DNA from 4 places in the Kitasatospora sp. NPDC051853 genome. Region 2 is predicted to be linked to each of the others. Evidence: riboswitches for the same ligand, from Rfam matches in the RefSeq annotation. Region 2 holds a riboswitch; each other region holds the start of a gene.
What was found. Region 2 has a riboswitch for cyclic di-AMP ahead of ACIA8O_RS20325 (transglycosylase family protein). Riboswitches for the same ligand answer to the same signal wherever they lie in the genome.

Region 1: another riboswitch for cyclic di-AMP. It lies ahead of ACIA8O_RS06060 (NlpC/P60 family protein); the one in region 2 lies ahead of ACIA8O_RS20325 (transglycosylase family protein).
Region 3: another riboswitch for cyclic di-AMP. It lies ahead of ACIA8O_RS24320 (transglycosylase family protein); the one in region 2 lies ahead of ACIA8O_RS20325 (transglycosylase family protein).
Region 4: another riboswitch for cyclic di-AMP. It lies ahead of ACIA8O_RS01495 (hypothetical protein); the one in region 2 lies ahead of ACIA8O_RS20325 (transglycosylase family protein).

What each region holds. Positions count from the first base shown of each region.
Region 1 covers NZ_JBITBY010000002.1:278,716-283,589, reverse strand. The annotation lists gene ACIA8O_RS06065 (NlpC/P60 family protein) at 93-1,124, shown strand; cyclic di-AMP (ydaO/yuaA leader) riboswitch at 1,496-1,657, shown strand; gene ACIA8O_RS06060 (NlpC/P60 family protein) at 1,719-2,783, shown strand; gene ACIA8O_RS06055 (NlpC/P60 family protein) at 3,006-4,061, shown strand; gene ACIA8O_RS06050 (hypothetical protein) at 4,058-4,874, shown strand, end outside.
Region 2 covers NZ_JBITBY010000006.1:480,338-485,211, forward strand. The annotation lists gene ACIA8O_RS20320 (hypothetical protein) at 51-251, opposite strand; gene ACIA8O_RS20325 (transglycosylase family protein) at 318-1,478, opposite strand; cyclic di-AMP (ydaO/yuaA leader) riboswitch at 1,465-1,665, opposite strand; gene ACIA8O_RS20330 (hypothetical protein) at 1,857-3,962, shown strand; gene ACIA8O_RS20335 (sirohydrochlorin chelatase) at 4,045-4,874, opposite strand, start outside.
Region 3 covers NZ_JBITBY010000008.1:363,532-368,405, reverse strand. The annotation lists gene eno (phosphopyruvate hydratase) at 1-414, opposite strand, end outside; gene ACIA8O_RS24320 (transglycosylase family protein) at 608-1,381, opposite strand; cyclic di-AMP (ydaO/yuaA leader) riboswitch at 1,387-1,537, opposite strand; gene ACIA8O_RS24315 (cytochrome P450) at 1,764-3,026, opposite strand; gene ACIA8O_RS24310 (SDR family NAD(P)-dependent oxidoreductase) at 3,187-3,582, shown strand; gene ACIA8O_RS24305 (MazG family protein) at 3,610-4,596, opposite strand; gene ACIA8O_RS24300 (SurA N-terminal domain-containing protein) at 4,614-4,874, opposite strand, start outside.
Region 4 covers NZ_JBITBY010000001.1:314,493-319,366, forward strand. The annotation lists gene ACIA8O_RS01475 (aspartate aminotransferase family protein) at 1-1,072, shown strand, start outside; gene ACIA8O_RS01480 (dTDP-glucose 4,6-dehydratase) at 1,086-2,084, shown strand; gene ACIA8O_RS01485 (HAD family hydrolase) at 2,066-2,704, shown strand; gene ACIA8O_RS01490 (GNAT family N-acetyltransferase) at 2,712-3,146, shown strand; cyclic di-AMP (ydaO/yuaA leader) riboswitch at 3,347-3,479, shown strand; gene ACIA8O_RS01495 (hypothetical protein) at 3,518-4,874, shown strand, end outside.

The DNA.
Region 1 (4,874 bases), on a different contig from region 2:
GCCCTGACTCACTAGGGTCAGGCGTCAAACCTATTTTCTGGACTACCGCCCGAACGGGTGAGCGTCCAGGAGTGCTGAAGGAGTTCGTCACCTTGGCTTCCCACCGCCGTCCCAAGCAGCCGAGCCGCGCACGGGTCTCCGTGCTCACCGCCGCCGCTGCGACCGCGGTCGCGCTCTCCGCGCAGGCCGGTGCCTACGCGGCCCCCGCGAAGCCGACCAAGGACGAGGTCAAGGCGCAGGTCGACAAGCTCTACGAAGAGGGCGAGCAGGCCGCCGAGCGCTACAACGGCGCCAAGGAGCGGGCCGACCAGCTGCACAAGCAGGCCGACCAGCTGCAGGACCAGGTGGCCCGCGGCCAGGAGCAGATGACCCAGCTGCAGACCGGCCTGGCCGCCGTGGCGGCGGAGGAGTACCGCAACGGCGGCGTCGACCCGTCGGTGGCGCTGATGCTCGCCTCCGACCCGGACGGCTACCTGAGCAAGGCGTCCAGCGCCGACCAGGTCAACCAGACCCAGGCGCAGACCCTGCGCTCGCTCCAGGAGCAGCAGCGTCGGCTGGACCAGCAGAAGGCCGAGGCCGCCTCGGTGCTGGCCGAGCTGGACCGCAACACCAAGGCGCTGAACGACTCCAAGGTCGAGGTCCAGCGCAAGCTGCAGGAGGCCAAGGACCTCCTCAACCAGCTGAGCGCCGCCGACCGCGCCGCCATCACCACCGGCGACCGCTCCTCCCGCGGCGCCACCCGGGTGGACCCGAGCACCCTGCCGCAGGCCGCCGGCTACGCGGGCGTGGCGATGAACGCCGCGCTCAGCAAGCAGGGCCGCGCGTACGTCTGGGGCGCCACCGGCCCGAACAACTTCGACTGCTCCGGCCTGATGGTCTGGGCCTACGCGCAGGCCGGCGTCTCGCTGCCGCGCACCTCGCAGTCGCAGGCCACCGTCGGCACCAACGTCGGCAAGGACGTCGCCAACGCGCAGCCGGGCGACCTGATCATCTATCACAGCGACGCCCACCACGTCGGCATGTACATCGGCAACGGCATGATGGTGCACGCGCCGCGCACCGGTGACGTGGTCAAGGTGGCCCGCGCCGACGTGATGCCGATCAAGACCATCCGCCGCGTCTGACGCTCGCTCAGCCGAGCACGGCATAACGGACATCTGGTGCGCCACGGGGCAACTGACGCCGCGTGACACGCCCGGGCCCGCCGGAATCCCGCTGTGATGTGGGACACCTCCGGCGGGCCCTCCGTCGTCCCGGGGCGGCCAAATGTCGGCGCACCGTGCATTCGTGATCACGCTCGGTCGCAATCACAAATGCACTTGGACTTTCTTCCGCCTTTTTTCTTACAAGGATTTGAACCGATCACGGTTGGGTTACTAGGGTCCTTGTCGAACCACCGCACTGTCGATCGTCCAGCCTGGACGGCGGCGGTGGTTACCGCCGAGTTCGAGACGCAGCGGGGCAGGGACAGTTGACTGCCCGACAGGGGAACCCCGAGGGGTGGCTGCCGATCGGAGCCGGGGAACCACGTTCCTCGGGGTGAATCGGCGTCAGGCCGGCCGGGCCGTCGCGAGACGGTGCGGGGGTGAGACGTCGTAGGGCTACCTTCCAGCCCGAACCCGTCAGCTCACCCGGTAGGCGGACGTAGGAAGAAGGAGTCCGCCTTCGTGGCGTCCCATCGTCGTCCCAAGCCTGCCAGTCGTACCCGCGTCTCGATCATGACGGCCGCCGCGGCCGCCGCCGTGGTCCTCTCCAGCCAGACCGGAGCGCACGCCGACCCGCAGCCCTCCAAGGACGAGGTCAAGAGCCAGATCGACCAGCTCAACGAGCAGGCCGAGGTCACGACCGAGCAGTACAACGCGAACACCGAGAAGCAGCAGGCCCTGCAGACCCAGGTCGGCCACCTCCAGGACGAGGTGGCGCGCGGCCAGGAGCAGGTGAACGCGCTCCAGGCGAGCCTCGGTGAGATCGCCGCCGAGCAGTACCGCAGCGGTGGGATATCGCCGACCGTGCAGCTGATGCTCTCCAGCAGCCCGGACGCCTTCCTCGGCCAGGCCGGCGCCATCAACCAGGTCGGCGTCTCGCAGGCCGACGCGCTGAAGCAGCTGAAGACCGAGCAGGACAAGCTCGACCGTCAGAAGGCCGAGACCGAGGGCAAGCTGGCCGATCTGGAGAAGACCAGCCAGCAGCTGAAGGCCCAGAAGGAAGACGTCCAAGGCAAGCTGGCGAAGGCCCAGGCCCTCTTCGACTCGCTGGACGCGGCCGAGAAGCAGAAGATCCGCGAGGCCGAGGAGAAGGCCGCCGCCGAGGCGACCGCCAAGGCCGCCGCCGCGAAGGCCTCCAAGCCGCAGTCCTCCGCCCCCGCCGGTGGCGGCGACGCGCGGGCCTCCCGCTCGGAGAGCCGCACCGACCTCAGCAGCGTCCCGGCCGGCTCCTACGCCGCGACCGTGATCGCCGCCGCCGAGGCGCAGATCGGCAAGCCCTACGGCTGGGGCGCCACCGGCCCGAGCGCCTTCGACTGCTCCGGCCTGATGGTCTGGGCGTTCAACAAGGCCGGCATCTCGCTGCCGCGCACCTCGCAGTCGCAGGCCGGCGCCGGCACCAACATCGGCACCAACATCGCCGACGCCAAGCCCGGCGACCTGATCATCTACTACGGCGACCGCCACCACGTCGGTCTCTACGTCGGCGGCGGCCAGATCGTGCACGCCCCGCGCACCGGCACCCTGGTCCGGCACGAGTCCGCCACGGTGATGCCGATCAACGCGATCGTCCGGGTCTGACCCACCCGAACGTCCTACACGCCGCAGGCCCGGCCCCGTGCCGGGCCTGCGGCGTTTCCCGACGGTGGATCAGCTGTCCGATTAGTGGTCAAATATTCGTCCCTGTAGGGGTTTGGACTAGATCGCCGCGACTCGCTAACGTCTGCCCCCGGACCTCCGTCAGGACGCCCGCCCGTCCGGGCGGCGGCGGTGGCCCGGCCGCAGCCCTTAGGAGCCGCCGCCGTGTCTCGTTCCCCCCTGCCGGCCGCCCGCCGGCTGACCCGGGCGCTGGTGCTGACCGCCGCCGCCACCACGGTGCTCGGCGTCGCGGCGGCCGGGGGCGCGGCCGCCGCCCCCGGTGCCCCGGCCGAGCCGACCTCCCGCAAGGACGTCAAGGCCCAGGTCGACCAGATCTACCAGGAGACCGAGCAGGCCTCCGAGCGCGCCAACGCCGCCCAGGAGCAGCAGCGCGTCCTCCAGGCCGAGACCGGCGCCCTCCAGGACCAGGTGGCCGCCGCCCAGGAGGAGCTCAACCGGCTGCGCTCCGACCTCGGTTCGGTGGCCGCCGCCCAGTACCGGGCCGGGGGCATCGACCCGGCGGTCCAGCTGATGCTGGACTCCGACCCGGCCGGCTACCTCTACCGGGCCCGCACCCTGGACCAGGTGAGCGAACGGCAGAACGACACCCTGCGCCAGGTGATCGACCGTCAGCGCCGCCTGGACCAGCGCCGCGCCGAGACCTCCGCCAAGCTGGCCGAGCTGGAGTCGGTGCGGCGCACCCTGGCGGAGAGCAAGCAGGAGATCCGCCAGCGCCTGGCCAAGGCCCAGCGGCTGCTCAACAGCCTGGGCACGGCCGAACGGGCCCGGCTCCAGGCCGACGACGCCCGGGACGCCGAGCGCCGCGCCGCCCGCGGCGGCGAGCGGGTCGACCTCGGCAACCTCCCGGCCGCCTCCGACCGGGCCGCCGCCGCGCTGGCCGCCGCCGCGAGCAAGATCGGCTCGCCCTACGTCTACGGATCGACCGGCCCCCGCACCTTCGACTGCTCGGGTCTGATGTACTGGAGCTGGCGGCAGGCCGGAGTGACCCTGCCGCGGACCTCGCAGCAGCAAGCCAACGCGGGCCGGCGGATCAGCCTGGCCGACGCCCGCCCGGGAGACCTGGTGATCTTCTACAGGGACATGCACCACGTCGGCATGTACGCCGGCGGCGGTGTCGTGGTGCACGCGCCCTACCCCGGCGCCCGGGTGCGCTACGAGAGCGTCAACGCGATGCCCGTCACCGGAGTCGTCCGGGTATGAGACCGACCGGTGGCCGGAGCGCGTCCGGCTCCGCCCCGCCGCTCTCCCGCCGTGCCGCGCTGCTGCTGGCCGCCGCCGGTCTGGTGCAGCTCTCCCCGCCCCGGGGCCGGACGGGCGTCCCGGTGCTCACCGGGCCGACGGCCGCCGCCACCGTGCCCGCCGTCCGGCCGGAGCTGGAGGAGCTGCTGGCCGGCCGTGCCCGGGCACTGCTGCGCCGGGACGCCGCCGCGCTGCCCGCGGGGGAGGCCGGGCAGGCCCCGCTGCGCCGGCTCGCCGACCTGCCGCTGGCCGAACTCTCCTACCGCGTCACCGAGTTCACCGAGCCCGCGGGCACCAGCGTGACGCTCGCGGCCGAGCTCGGCTGGCGGGTCGCCGAGTACGACGAGTACCCGGCGGTGCTGCGGCGCCGGCTCTCCTTCGAACGGGCCGCCGAGGGCTGGCACCTGACGCAGGAGCAGCCCGAGGGCCCCGTCGCGCCCTGGGACCTCGGCCCGGTCTCCGTGGTGCGCGGGAAGCACTGCCTGGTCCTCGGCCAGGCCGCCCCCGCCGAGCTGGCCCGGACGGCGGCCGCCGCCGACCAGGCGGTGCCGCTGGTCGGGGAGGTCTGGGGCGCGGGCTGGCCGGGGAAGCTGCTGATCGGACACCCGGCCACCGCCGAGCAGTTCGACCGGCTGCTCGGCACGCCCGCCGGCCAGTACGCCGGGATAGCCGCCGTCACCACCGCGGCCGCCGGGGCCCCGGTGCGGACCCCGGCCGACCGGATCCTGATCAACCCCCAGGCCTACGCCGGGCTGAGCGACCTCGGCCGCCGGG
Region 2 (4,874 bases):
CCGGCGCGGCCCGCCCCCCCCCCCCCCCCCCCCCCCCCCCCGCTTCCGTGTCAGCCCTCCTGGACGGCCGGGTCGGGCGTGACCAGCCGGCTCTCGTCGGCGGCGTCGCCGGTGCGCGCCTCGGTGCGGCGCGAGCGTGCGAGGTAGTCACGGAGGATCAGCTCGACGGCGTCCTGCGGGTTCTTGGTGCCGGCGAGGAGCATCAGCTCGATCGCGAAGTCGGCTTCCAGGGAGACGGTGACCTTGGCCATGGCGGCAGGATACGGCTCCGCCCCCGGAGCCGACCAGGTCTCCGGGGGCGGTGCTTCACGCCGTCGTCAGACGCGGCCCGCGAAGTCGGGGGCCCAGTTGGCGATGGTCTCGGTCTTCACGCCGGCGCGGGGGTTGGCCGCCTCGACGTACTTGCCACCGCCCAGGTAGATGGCGACGTGGTAGACGCCGGAGTTGGCGCCGTTGTTGGACCAGAACAGCAGGTCGCCCGGCTGGAGGTTGTCCAGCGAGACCCGGGTGGCGGCGTCGGCCTGGTCGTTGGCCACCCGGGGCAGGGAGATCCCGGCCTGGCGGAAGGCCGCCTGGGTCAGGCCGGAGCAGTCCCAGCCGCCGTTGCTGCTGCCGCCGTAGACGTAGGCCTGGCCGACCTTGGAGAGCGCGAAGTTGATCGCGGCGGCCTTGGAGCCGGTGGCGACGGTCGCGGTCTGCTCGGTGGCGGACTTCTTGGCCGTCTTGGTGCCGCTGGAGGCGGAACCCGACTGCGGGGCAGTGGACTTGGGGGCCGGCGCCGGAGCCGGAGCCGGGGCCGGAGCCGGGGTGGCCACCGCGACGTTGCCCAGGACCAGCTGCTGGCCCGGGTAGATCATGTCCGGGCCCTCGGGGAGCTGGGCCTTGTTCAGCTCGTAGAGCTTCTCCCAGCCGCCCTCGACGTTCTGCTGCTGGGCGATGGTGGAGAGCCAGTCCCCGGCCGCCACGGTGTAGCTCTTGGCGGTGGTGGCGGCGGGCTGCGCGGCCTGCTGCTGCGGGGCCTGCTGCTCGGCGGCCTTCGGGGCGGCCTGCGGGGCCTGGGCCTTGGTGGAGGTGTCGACCTGGGCGGCGGCGCCGCCCTTGGTCAGGCCCGCCTTGACGGAGCAGACCGGCCAGGCGCCGGGGCCCTGGACGGCGAGCACCTTCTCGGCGACGGCGATCTGCTGCGCCTTGGTGGCCTGGTTGGCCTGCGGCGCGTACTGCTTGCCGCCGAACTCGGCCCAGGTGCTGGAGGTGAACTGCAGGCCGCCGTAGAAGCCGTTGCCGGTGTTGATCGACCAGTCGTTGGTGGACTCGCAGGCGGCGACCTTGTCCCACACGGAGACGGGGGCGGCCGAGGCGGAGCCGGCGGTGAGGGTCGGGACGGTGAGGCCGATGCCCACGACGCCGGTGGCGGCGATGAGTCGGCGGGCACGCTTGGAAGTGGTGCTGGACAGCACGAAGACGCGTTCCTCTCCCACGCCTGCGAGGTGAGCTGTCGGATTCGGGCTGGAGTTGCCCGGCCGTGCCTGAGCGCGGCTTCACCCCAAGCCTGAAAACGGTCATGTGTGACCGAAACCAGGCGACTTACCTGTGGTTCCCCCGCCCCTGCCGTGGTGCTGATGAGCTGCCGGCCCGTCCGGCGGCAGGATTCGGCGTTCCGGAGGGGCTGGGTCCGTGTGGCCACGAACAGGGCGTCACGTTAGGCAGAGTTAAGTTGAAACCGCAAACCCCTGTGATGCCGATCATGGTTTCTTTACCGACTCTTCATGAACCGGAAGCTGTCGATCCGGATGTCGGTTCCGATCGATTCTGTTCAAATTCCTTGCGGCGAAAGGGATTTGCCTATGCTTCGGGTCATGCGGCACGCGAGAGGGCCCCAGTCGGGCCCGGCGGACAGTGGATCGGCAAAGGTCAGTCGCCGGAAGCTCCTCATCGGCCTGGCGATCGGGACGGCCCTGGCGGCGGTCGGGGTGGAGGAGGTGGTCCGGCGCTCGGGCAGTGGTCCTGACGCCCCCTCGGCGGCGAAGCCGCCGCCACCGACCGAAGCTTCGCACGCGCACGGTGCGTCGCCCGGCCCCTCTGACATCCCGTCCGCCACGCCCTCGGCCTCGCCGACCGAGTCCGCCTCCGCACTGCCCTCGCCCGGCGAGACGGTGCGGCCGCGGAACTGGTCCGACCCGGCCGGCTGGGGCGGCGGCGCCGCGCCCGGCCCCGGCACGGCGGTGCGGATCACCGACCACGTGCTGCTGGACGGCGACGTGACGGTCGCTTCGCTCCTGGTCGAACCGTCAGGTTCGCTCACTTTTGCCCCGGATCGCCCGGTTTCGCTGACCGCCCACGGCAACGTCGAGGTCCGCGGCGCGCTCACCCTCGCCCCGCGGGACGCCGCCACCGTGCACGCCGTCCGCTTCCCCTCGGTCAACGAGGGGCGCTTCCAGGGCGGCGGGATGGCCCTGGTGGAGAGCGACACCGGCCTCTGGGTCACCGGCTCCGGCCGGCTCCGCCTGGCGGGCGCCAAGCGCACCGCCTGGGTCCGCGCGGCCGGCCCGCTGAAGGCCGGTGACACCAGCATCAGGCTGGCCGCCGCCCCGGCCGGCTGGCAGGTCGGCGACGAGCTCGCCGTCACCCCGACCGGCACCCCCGACGCCGAGGGCTTCTCCGAGCGCTACGACCACCGCACCGTCACCGCCGTCAACGGATCCACCGTCAGCCTGGACGGCCCGCTCAAGTACGCCCACCCCAAGGTCACCACCGGCGGCGGGGTGAGCGTCGGCGCCGAGGTGCTCAACCTGACCCGCAACGTCCGGGTCGAGGGCACCGAGAAGGGCCGCGCCCACGTCCACATCACCAGCAACCAGCGCGCCGACGTCCGCTACGCGGCCCTGCGCTGGATGGGCCCGCGCTCCGCGGGCAAGGAGAAGTGGGCCGGCAAGCCGGTCACCGAGCCGGTGCTCGGCCGGTACGGGCTGCACTTCCACATGCTGGGCGACACCACCCGGGGCACCGTGGTGGAGGGCGTGGTGGTCCGGGACACCGGCAGTCACGCCTTCGTGCCGCACAACTGCCACGGCATCACCTTCCGCTCCTGCATCGCCCACCAGACCTGGGAGGACGCCTACTGGTGGGACGGCCCGCTGGACACCCGGACCCCGCAGGGCCCCTCGCACGACATCACCTACGACAGCTGCGTGGCCTCCCGTACCCAGTTCGACCCCAACCCGCGCGGCTACCGGCTGACCGGCTTCAGCCTCGGCGCGGGCAAGGGCGGAGTGGCCCGGGACTGCGTGGCGGTCGGCGTCCAGGGCGCCAACGGCGCCTCCGGCTACGAGTGGCCGGAGACCAGCGAGGGGGTGTGGACCTTCGAGCGCTGCCTGGCCCACAACAACCTGGAGAACGGCATCTTCGTCTGGCTGAACGCCGAGTTCCACCACACCGTCGGCCAGTTCGTGGCCTACCACAACGGCGGCTGGGGCATCGAGCACGGCGCCTACCTGAACGACTTCGACTACAACGGCACCGTCCTCTACGGCAACGCGGCCGGGGGAGTGGCGATCCACGCGCTCGGCCGGGACAAGGGCACCGTCTTCGACGGCCTGCTGATCGACGCGGCCGGGCAGTCGGACTACGCGGTCTCCACCGCGCTCCACCAACTCCCGGGCGAGACCGTCCAGGTGACGCGCAGCAAGTTCACCGGATACCGCAAGGCCGGGGTGGCGCTGCGCGCGGTGGACGGCGGGGCGCCGGAGGACATCGCCATCCTGGACTGCGAGTTCAGTGGCACCGAGCTCTGGCTCGACCCGAAGCTGCCCACCCCGAAGCGGGTGGTGCTGCGCAGGGCGGGGGCGAACGAGGCCCAGGAGATCCACCTCTCGGGCGCGCCGACCCCGACCACCAGCGCCGTGCCGCCGCGCGCGGTGGTCACCCCGAGGATCGCGCTGCGGGACGCGGCGCCCGTCTCCTGAGTCCACGCGGATGTGGACGCGCAAGGGCCCCGTACGGTTCCGCACCGTACGGGGCCCCGTCGCGTTGCCGGGTGGCGGAGCGTCAGGCCCCGGCCTCCTGCTCCTCGAGGACGGGCTGCGGGAGCGCCGCCAGGTAGGCCGAGGCGATCAGCTGGCCGACGGCCGGGTAGGCACCGAGCGGAGCGGCGCTCGGGCAGCCGGCCTCCTCGGCGGCGGTCGCCAGCAGCTCCGGGTCGGCCTCGGGGCCGATCACCAGCGGGGCCAGCGCCGGGCGCTGGGACCCGGTCGCCTTGAGGTGGTTGACGGCGGCCAGCACCGAGCCGGGCACGTCGAGGGCGGCGCCGACCACCGGGACGGCCAGGCGGGCGGCCAGCAGCACGCCGGTGATCTCGGCGGCCTGGGCGGCGTCCTCTCCACCGGCGGTGGTGAGCACGATGCCGTCGGCGGCGGTCGCGATGGCGAACAGCCGGGCCCGGTCGGCCCGGGCCAGCCCGGCCTCGGAGAGGCGGACGTGGACGGCCTCGGCCAGCAGCGGGTGCGGGCCGAGCACGTCGGTCACGGTGGCGCCGTGCTCGGCGGCCAGCTCGTGAAGGCCGGTCAGGAAGCCGTGCGGGCCCGGGAGGAGGGGCACCAGCACGGGGGCGGGCAGCCCGGCCTCGGCGGCCCGGGCGAGCAGCTCGGCCACGGTGGGGGAGGAGTCGTCCTGGGCGCCGTCGAGGTAGGCGGCGGTGGCCTCGATGCCCGGCTGCTCGCCGCGCACGATCGAGAGCAGTTCCTCGACCACGGGGCGGGCCTCCGGCCCGGCGGTGGCCGGAACGGCCAGCACCAGCGTCGGCGAACCCGCCGGGATCTCCGGCCGCTCGGGACGGCGGTGGCGCCCCCGCGCACGGGAGCCTGGAGTACGTACGGGCA
Region 3 (4,874 bases), on a different contig from region 2:
GTTCGGGCCGCCCAGGTAGCGGAACAGCGGCAGGTCGCTGGCCTCGGAGGCGGCGTGCGCCACGGCGAGCGAGACGCCCAGGATGGCGTTGGCGCCGAGCGAGGACTTGTCCGGGGTGGCGTCCAGGTCGAGCATGGCCTGGTCGATGAGGCGCTGCTCGGTGGCGTCGTAGCCGACGAGCTCCGGGCCGATCTGCTCGATGACGGCCAGGACGGCCTTCTCGACGCCCTTGCCGAAGTAGCGGTTCTTGTCACCGTCGCGGAGCTCAAGCGCCTCGAAGGCGCCGGTGGAGGCACCCGACGGGACGGCGGCACGGCCGGTGCTGCCGTCGTCCAGGCCGACCTCGACCTCGACCGTGGGGTTGCCACGGGAGTCGAGGATCTCGCGGGCTACGACGACATCGATGGACGGCACGAGGCATCTCCTTGCGGAAGCGGGATGTGTGGTCGTTACGTCCAGAGCCTAACCGCACCGGGGCCCGGGACCACGCTGACCTTGGTCCCGTCTCACCTCGTGGCCTTCCTACCGGCCGGTAGCCCACCTGGACGGACACGGAGGGCCCGCACCGGATCGTGGTGCGGGCCCTCCGTGGTGACGAGGCGTCGGATCAGCCCAGCTGCAGGACCTGGCCGGGGTAGATCAGGTCGGGGTTGCCGCCCACGACCGACTTGTTGCCCTGGTAGACCTGGTGCCAGTCCAGACCCTTGGCGGCGGCGATGCCGGACAGGGTGTCACCGGACTTGACGGTGTAGTTGCCGGTGGCCTGGGTCTTCGGCGCGGCGTGCTTCGGGGTGCTCACCGTCGGCGCGGCGGCCTTCGGGGTCTCGACCTTGGGCGCCGGCTTGGTGGTCTCGACGGCCTTGGGCGCGGCCTTCGGGGTCTCCGTCTTCGGAGCGGCCTTGGGCGTGGCGGCCTTCGGGGTCTCGGCCTTCGGCGCGGTCGTGCGGGTCTCCGAACGCGAGGCCTTGGCCTCGGAGTTGGTGTCGACCTGGGCGGCCGCGCCGCCCTTGGTCAGACCCGCCTTGACGGAGCAGACCGGCCAGGCGCCGGGGCCCTGGGAGGCGAGCACCTTCTCGGCGATGGCGATCTGCTGGCCCTTGGTGGCCTGGTTGGCCTGCGGGGCATACGCCTTGCCGCCGAAGCCGGCCCAGGTGCTGGAGGTGAACTGCAGGCCGCCGTAGAAGCCGTTGCCGGTGTTGATCGACCAGTTGCCGCCGCTCTCGCACTGGGCGACCTTGTCCCAGGTGGAGACCGGGGCGGCCTGGGCGCCGGTGGCGGCCATCAGCGGCAGGGCGATGCCGACGCCGGCGACACCCGCGACGGCGATGGCCTTCTCGGCCTGGGTACGACGACGATGACGGCCCGAACCAGTGAACAGCATGAAGAAATCCCTCTCCGCACGCCTGCGAGGTGAGCTGTCGGGTTCGGACCGGGAGGTGGCCCGGCCGCCGTGAGGCGGCTTCACCCCAAGCCGTGGGGGACGGCGACGTACGTGTGGGTCCCCCGCCCCTGCCCAAGGGTCTGGTCGGTGTCCCGGCGGCGCGGCGGGCAGGATTCGGCGTTCCGCGCGCGGGGTCCGCAGCTGCGGACTCCAGGGAGGGTAAGCAGATCAGCGGATGGATCACAAGCTTATGTCGAACACATCACACCGGAATCACACAGTGCTGTGGGTCGTCCACAAACCGTGTCCAAGTGGCTTGATTGATACGCATTCAGATCACGAACGATCAGATTACGCCGACACGCCGATCACTGACGTCCGCTCAGCTCAGGGCAGTTGGCGACTCGGGCGTGAAGGCCACCGGCAACTCCCGCAGACCGCGCATGATCAGGCCACCGCGCCAGCGCAGGGCGGCGGGGTCGGCGGCCAGTTCCAGGTCGGGCAGCCGGGTCAGCAGGGTGGCGAGCGCGAGCTGCCCCTCCAACCGGGCCAGCGGGGCGCCGATGCAGTAGTGGATGCCGTGGCCGAAGCCCAGGTGGGGGTTGTCCTGCCGGGCCAGGTCGAGGGTGTTCTCCGCGGCGAACCGGGCCGGGTCGCGGTCGGCCGCGGCCAGCACCACCAGCACCGGGTCACCGACCGGGATGTCCACTCCGCCGATGGTCAGCGGGCTGGTGGCGAAGCGCCAGGTGGCCAGCTCCACCGGCCCGTCGTAGCGCAGGAGTTCCTCCACCGCCGTCTCCAGCAGGGCGCTCTCGCCCCGGCGCAGCGAGTCCTGGAGCAGCTTCCGCTGCTCCGGATTGCGCAGCAGCGCGTAGGTGCCGTTGCCGATCAGGTTGATGGTCGTCTCGAAGCCGGCGAACAGGAGGATGAAGGCCATCGCGGCCGCCTCGTTCTCCGTCAGGTGCTCGCCGTGGTCACTGGCCCGGATCAGCCCGGAGATCAGGTCGTCGCCGAGATCGGCCCGCTTGCGGTGGATCAGCTCCAACAGGTAGGCGCGGATCTTCTTCACCGCCCGCCCGACCCCGCCGCGCTGGCCGCCGTGGTGACGGATCATCGCGCCGGCCCAGTCCCGCAGGTCGTCCTGGTCCTCGGCCGGCACGCCGAGCAGGTCGCAGATCGCGTAGATGGGGAGCGGGAAGGCGAACTCGTGGATCAGGTCGGCCTCGCCGCGGGCCGCGAAGCCGTCGATCAGGCGGTCGGTCAGCTCCTGCACCCGGGGCTGGAACTCGGCGACCCGGCGCGGGGTGAAGGCCTTGGAGACCAGCCGGCGCAGCCGGGTGTGGTCCGGCGGGTCGATGTTCAGCAGATGGGTCATCAGGTCGGCCTGCCGCTCCCCGGGGATGCCGACCCGGCCGGTGCGGTGCGCCTGCTCGCTGTGGTGCGCCGGGTTCTTGGAGAGCCGGGCGTCGGCCAGCGCCTGCCGGGCGTCCGCGTACCGGGTGACCAGCCAGGCGTCCACCCCGCTGGGCAGGGTGGTGCGGTGCACCGGGGCGTGCTCGCGCAGCCAGGCGTACGCGGGGTACGGGTCGGCGGCGAACTCCCAGGTGAAGAGGGCGGGCTGGGTCGGGGCGGGGCTGTCCGGCATGGTGTGAACGGTAACCCGCCCGAGGAGGAGTGAGCCTGGTCACCTGGGGGGTAATTGCTCTTGCGGAGGAACGGCCCGTGCTTACGATCCTCCGATACGGACTTGGAGGGACGCCGGTGCGGCGCGTCCCGCCGGGCGCGGCTCAAGGAGGAGCAGTCCCATGCGAGTAACCGGGGCAGTGGTGGTCATCGCGGTACTGGACGGCGGTTCGGGTGCCGGGCTGGCCCGGCGGTTCGCCGCGGCCGGCGCGGCCGGCCTGCTGATCGCCGACCAGCGGCCCGGCGTGGCCGAGGACCTGGCCACCGAGCTGGACCGGCCGGGCTGCCCGGTGGTCGGGGTGGGCGCCGACGTCCGGCAGCCCTCCGACGTGGCCGCCCTGGTCGCCACCGCGGTCAAGCACCTGGGCCCGATCGACCTGTTCTGCGTCTGCGGCCCGGACGCCGAGCGGATCCTCCCGATCGCCGAACTCCCCGCCACCCTCGGCCCGCTGGCCGAGCTGATGGCCCAGGTCGGCGAGGCGATCGGCGAGGTCCTCGCCCCCGCCGTCGCCGCCTGAGCCGGTCCCTGCCGGGGGAGGCGTCCCTCACTCCGCCGCCCGGACCTCGTCCCGGTAGGCGCGGGTGGTGGCGCGCAGCGCCTGGTCGATGTCCAGGTCCTGGTCGTACGCCCGCTGGGCGAGGGCCAGCAGCAGCCTGCCCAGGCTCTCCTGGTCGAGCTCGGCGGGGAGTTCGTACGGGGCGTCCGGGACGGCGGTGAAGCCGGCCCGGCGGACCCGGGAGACCAGCTTGGCCGCGTACGCCAGCGCGGGCAGCCCGGCCGGGACGCCGTCCAGGATCGAGTCGCGCTGCTTCTCGGCGGCCTTGAGCTGCTCCCAGTTGGCCTCCACCTCGGCCGCGCCGGCCGCCTCCACGTCCCCGAAGACGTGCGGGTGACGGTACATCAGCTTCTCGACGATGTCCCCGGCCACGTCGTCGACCGTGAACGGGTCCTCCGGGTGCTCCTCGGCGATCCGGGAGTGGAACAGGACCTGGAGCAGCACGTCGCCGAGCTCCTCGCGCAGGGTGACGCGGTCCCCGTCCTCGATCGCCTCGACCAGCTCGAAGGCCTCCTCGACCAGGTACTTCACCAGCGAGGCGTGGGTCTGCTCGGCGTCCCAGGGGCAGCCGCCCGGGGACCGGAGCCGGTCCATCACCGAGACCAGGTCCAGCAGCCGGGCGCCGGGCAGGTCGTAGGAGCCGGGCAGCAGCTCGATCTCGGGCGCCTCCCCGGCCCGCTCGACCGCGATCCGGGCCAGCGCGTCGGTCAGCCCCGGGTCCCCGTCGGGGCTGCCGAGCCAGAGGGTCACGCCCTCCTTCTGCTCGGTCAGCAGCCGGGCCAGCGCGGGCGCGGTGGAGCGCTCGACCAGCCCGACCGTGACGCCGGCCTGCCGGACGGCCGGGAGCTGGGGGTGGGCCGGGTCCCCGGCCAGCACCCGGGCCGCCCCGCGCAGCGCCTCCCAGGCGGGCCAGGAGAGCAGGCCGGGGGCGACCCGGTGAGTGGTGGTGAGCAGGATCAGCTTCGGAGTGTCCACACTCCGAACCTACCCGCTCAGGCGGTGGCGGCGGGCTGCTTGATCCAGTCCGCAGGGGCCGTCACCAGGCCGATCTGCTGGACGTCCCAGCGGCCGTAGCGCGGGTTGACCTCGATCTTCAGCTTGGCCCCGGCGTCGGTCAGCGCGGAGCGGATCGCGGCGTCGCCCTCGGGCGTGCGGGGGTCCTTGCCGGCCGCCAGCTTCTGGATGCCCAGCTGCTGCCGGTAGAAGGAGTCCACCGCGTCGGCCGGGACGTTCTGCCGCACCAGCAACTCGCG
Region 4 (4,874 bases), on a different contig from region 2:
GGCCCTGCAGGAGGAGCTGGCCGTCCGGCTCGGCGCCGCCGTGGGACGGGCCGGGGACGGCGTCAGCCTGGCCTGCTCGGGCACCGCCGCCGTCGAACTGGCCGTCAGCTACGCCAAGTCGATCCAGCGTGCCCGGGGCGAGACCGGCCGCCACCACGTCCTGACCGCCACCCTCGGCTACCACGGCAACAGCGCGCTGGCCCTCGGCCTCTCCGGCCACCGGCGCCGCCGCCCCGAGCCCGTCGACGCGCTGGGCCTCGGCCCCGCCTTCGACCCGCCCTACCCCGGCCACCACCGCGGCTGCCCGTACGGGCACTGCCGCGCCGAGTGCGTGTCGGCCGTGCGCGACGCCATCCTGGAGCGCGGCCCCGAGACCGTCGCGGCCGTCCTGGTCGAACCGGTCAACGGCACCACCGGCGGCGCCTACACGCCCCCGCCGGGCTACCTCTCCGCGCTGCGCCGGCTCTGCCACGAGCACGGCGTGCTGGTGATCCACGACGAGGTGCTCACCGGCCTCGGCCGGACCGGCCTGCCGCTCGGCGCCGACCACGACCCCGGCGGCGCCGCCGACCTCGTGGTGCTGGCCAAGGGCCTGTCCGCCGGGTACCTGCCGCTCTCGGCCGTCCTGGTCGACGAGGCGGGGACGGAGGCGCTGCGCTCCTCGGGGCGCCCGCTCCCGCTGATGGGCACCATGTCGGCCAGCCCGCTCCAGGCCGCCGTCGGCCTCGCGGTGCTCGATGTGCTCCAGGACCTCGGAGCACTCGAGGCCGGGGTGCTGCGTGGCGGCGAACTGACCTCCGCCGTCCGGAGGTTGGCAGACCTGCCGGCCGTGGTCCGGACCCGGGGGGTGGGGTACTTCCACGCGGTGGAGCTGGTGCCCGGCGGCCAACGGGCCGCACTGGCCCACGGCCGTGAGGCCGGGCTGCTGCTCTACCCGTTCAACGGCTTCAACCCGGACGGCAGCGGCGAAGGGGTCATCATCGCCCCGCCGCTGACCAGTACGTCCGAGGAGATCGGCTTCCTGGCGGAGGCGGCCCGCACGGCGCTGTCCCGCATCCCTGCGAGCGAGTGAGGCACCCCACCTGATGTCGTCCACCGAACCGCCCGAGCGGTACTGGGCCGACCGCCCGGTCCTGGTCACCGGGGCCGACGGCTTCGTCGGCTCGCACCTCACCGAGGCCCTGGTCGGCCTCGGCGCCCAGGTCACCGCCGTGGTCCGCCGGGTCTCCGGCACCCAGGTCACCAACCGCCTGCGCAACCTCCCCGCCCCCGCCGTCGCGGCCCTGCACCGCCTGGTCCACCTGGACCTGGCCGGCCCCTCGGCCGTCACGGTGCTCAGCGGACTGGAGGCCGCCACCTGGTTCCACCTGGCCGCCGACGCCTACGTCCCCGCCTCGCTGGAGCAGCCCGCCAGCGTGGTGCAGACCAACCTCGGCTCCACCCTCAACGTGCTGGAGGCCGCCCGGCTGAGCGGCCCCGAGCACCTGCTGGTGACCAGCTCCAGCGAGGTCTACGGCACCCAGCCCGACGCCATCACCGAACAGCACCCGCTGATGCCGGCCACCCCGTACGCCGCCTCCAAGGTGGCCTGCGACCGGCTCGCCTGGTCCTACCACCACACCTACGGCACGCCGCTGACCATCGTCCGGCCGTTCAACTGCTACGGCCCCCGGCACGTCTACGACGCGGTCCCGCTCTTCCTCGCCAAGGCCCTGCGCGGCGAGCCGATCACCATCAACGGCACCGGCGCGCAGACCCGCGACCTCACCTACGTGGCCGACACCGTCGAGGCCTTCCTCGCCCTCGGCCGGCTCCCCGGCACCGGCGAGGCCTACAACATCGGCACCGGGGTGGACCACAGCGTGACCGAAACCGCCCGCCTGGTGGTCGAACTCACGGGCTCCCGCAGCGAGGTCCGGTACGGTCCGCCCCGCCCCGGCGAGGTGATGAAGCTCCAGGCCGACCCGGCCAAGCTGACCCGCACCACCGGCTGGGCCGCCAAGTACGACCTCGCGGCCGGGCTGGCCGCCAACCTGGAGTGGATGCGCGAGAACGTGGAGCGGGTGTGGCCGACACGATCCTGATGGACGCCGGGGGCGTCATCTTCAACAACGTCACCGAGGAGACCGACTTCCTGGAGCGGCTGGCGGAGCGTCACCACGCGGACCCCGCACGGCTCCTGGCCGAGCTGGACGCCCGGGACGCCGCCTACGAGGTCGGCCGGGCCCACGTCCACGACGTGTTGACCGAGGCGCTGGTCGCGGCCGGGGCGCCGACCGGCCTGCGGGTGGACCCGCAGTGGCTGGACGCCCTCTACCGGGACTGCGTGGTCCCCCGTCCGGGTGCCTTCGCCGCCATCGCCGAACTCCGCCGCCACCGGCCCGACCTGCTGCTGGTACTGGCCAACAACGAGGCCGAGCACTGGGACGCCGTCAAGGACCGCGCCCACGGCCACCTGGGCAGGTTCGACGTGGTCGCCTCCTCCTGGCGGGTCGGGCGGGTCAAGCCCACGGCGGAGTTCTTCGCCGCGGTCGCCGAGCGCTGCGGCCGGACACTGGAGCGGGCCGTCCTGATCGACGACAACCCCGAAGTCACCGGCGCGGCCGGGCGCTTGGGAATCGGTACGCTGCTCGCGGACACACCGGAGGCCCTCGCTGCGGGGATCGCCCGGTTGCTGGAAGCACGTTCGGAGCAGAAAAGGTGAAATCGGCGTGACCGAGGTCGAGTTGAAGGTCCGGTTCGGGGTCGACGACAAGGAGCTGTCCGCACTGCACGAACGGGCTTTCAGCCCGGACGCCACGGACCTCCCGGACGGGGAGACCACCGTCACCCCGTGGGCCAGCCGCCTGGAGCGGCACAGCCTCACCTGGATCGGCGCCTTCGACTCCGACCGGCTGGTCGGCTTCGTGCACGCGGTGTGGGACGGCGGCAAGCACGCCTTCGTGCTGGACACCGCCGTCCACCCCGCGTACCAACGCCTGGGCATCGGCAAGCGCCTGGTGGACGAGGTCACCGAGGAGGCCTTCCGGGCCGGCTGCGACTGGGTGCACGTGGACTACGACCCCGAACACGTCGACTTCTACGAGGGCGCCTGCGGCTTCCGCGCCACCCCGGCCGGCCTGCGCTCCCGGCACTGGACGGCCTGAACCCCGGACCCGCCGGACCCGCCCCTGTGAGTTGCGCTACAGCGCCCCGAGCTGACTTGTCGGTACCGGGTCAGCTGCTTAGCCTGCTCCGAGTCGCCCGCTCCGCGCGGGCCCCTCCGGTGGGGCGCCGAATCCCGTCCACCCGCCGGCGGTCACTCGAGCACGGACACGGACGGGAGCGGGGGAACCAGGTCAGCCGCCTGCTGCCTCCGCCCGCGCACGTGCGTTCCGCGGTGGCCGCGGGCTCGGGGTGAAGCCGCGCCCACAGCCGGCCGGGCCGTACCTCCGGCCCGAACCCGACAGCTCACCTCGCAGGCGTCGCAGAGGACCTGTCCATGCGCTTTTCCGCCACACCTGTCAGGGTCGGCGCGGTGGCCGCAGCCGGCCTGCTCGCCATCCCGCTCCTGGTCAGCACCCAGGCGTCCGCCAGCGGCCCGACCGTGGTCGAGGACCGGATCACCCCGGCCCCGGCGGTCGCGGGCCCCTCGGTCACGGCCTCGCTCGCCGTGCACTCCTCGCGCTGCTTCACCGCGGACAGCCTCGGGGTCGCCGTCCGCGACGCGGCCGGCCGCCGACTGGACTTCCCGGGCGCGGCCCGCAACGTCCGGATCTGCCCGGGCGGGACCACCGTCACCACCGGCGCGCTGGACCTCCCGGCCGGTACCTACACGGAGTTCGGCCGCTGGCGTGGTCCGGACGGCCGCTGGCACAACCTCCCCGGGCACACGCTGACCGTCGGCCAGGCTCCGACGCCTACGCCGACTCCCACGCCGTCCCCGACGCCCACGCCCACGCCGACGCCGAGCCCGACTCCCACGCCGAGCCCGACGCCGACGCCCACGCCGTCCCCCACGGTCACGCCGTCCCCGACGCCCACGCCGACGCCCACGCCGAGCCCGAGTCCCACGCCGTCCCCGACGCCCACCGTGCCCGCCGGCATGCGCGCGCTGCCGGACCCCCTCTACGGGGTCACCGTCGACGACGTCTCCAAGCTCTCCGCCATCGTCGACGCCTCGCGCCACCTCGCCCGGACCCCGACCACCCGGATCGTCTTCGACGAGACCGAGGGCCCGAGCTCCTACACCGAGGCGGTCGACCAACTCCAGCCGGTCAGTTACCTGATGGGCGAGATCCTGGACTCGGAGTACGTCAAGAACTTCTCGGCCCAGGCCTACCACGACCGCGTCGCCCAGTACCTGAAGGCCTTCGGCGACAAGGTCGACCTCTGGGAGATCGGCAACGAGGTCAACGGCAACTGGCTGGGCAGCTACGCCGACGTCTCGACGAAGATCACCGATGCCTACCGGCAGGTCGAGGCGGCCGGCAAGCGCAGCGCGCTGACCCTCTACTACGACATCGGCTGCGGCAACGGCCCCTCCGAGCTCGACCCGCTGACCTTCACCAAGCAGTACGTGCCGGAGGACATGCGCAACGGCCTGGACTACGTGACGCTCAGCTACTACGAGGGCCAGTGCAACAACATCCGCCCCAGTGCGGCCACGTGGACCTCGTACTTCCAGCAGCTGCACGCCCTCTACCCGAACGCCAAGCTCGCCTTCGGTGAGATCGGCCTGCCCGACGCCGCGACCAGCGGCACCCAGGCGGCGGCCCAGTCGATGCTGACGTACTACTACGGCCTGAAGATCGACCTGCCGTACTACGTCGGCGGCCACTTCTGGTGGTACTACGCCGAGGACATGATCCCCTACAGCACCAAGCCGCTCTGGC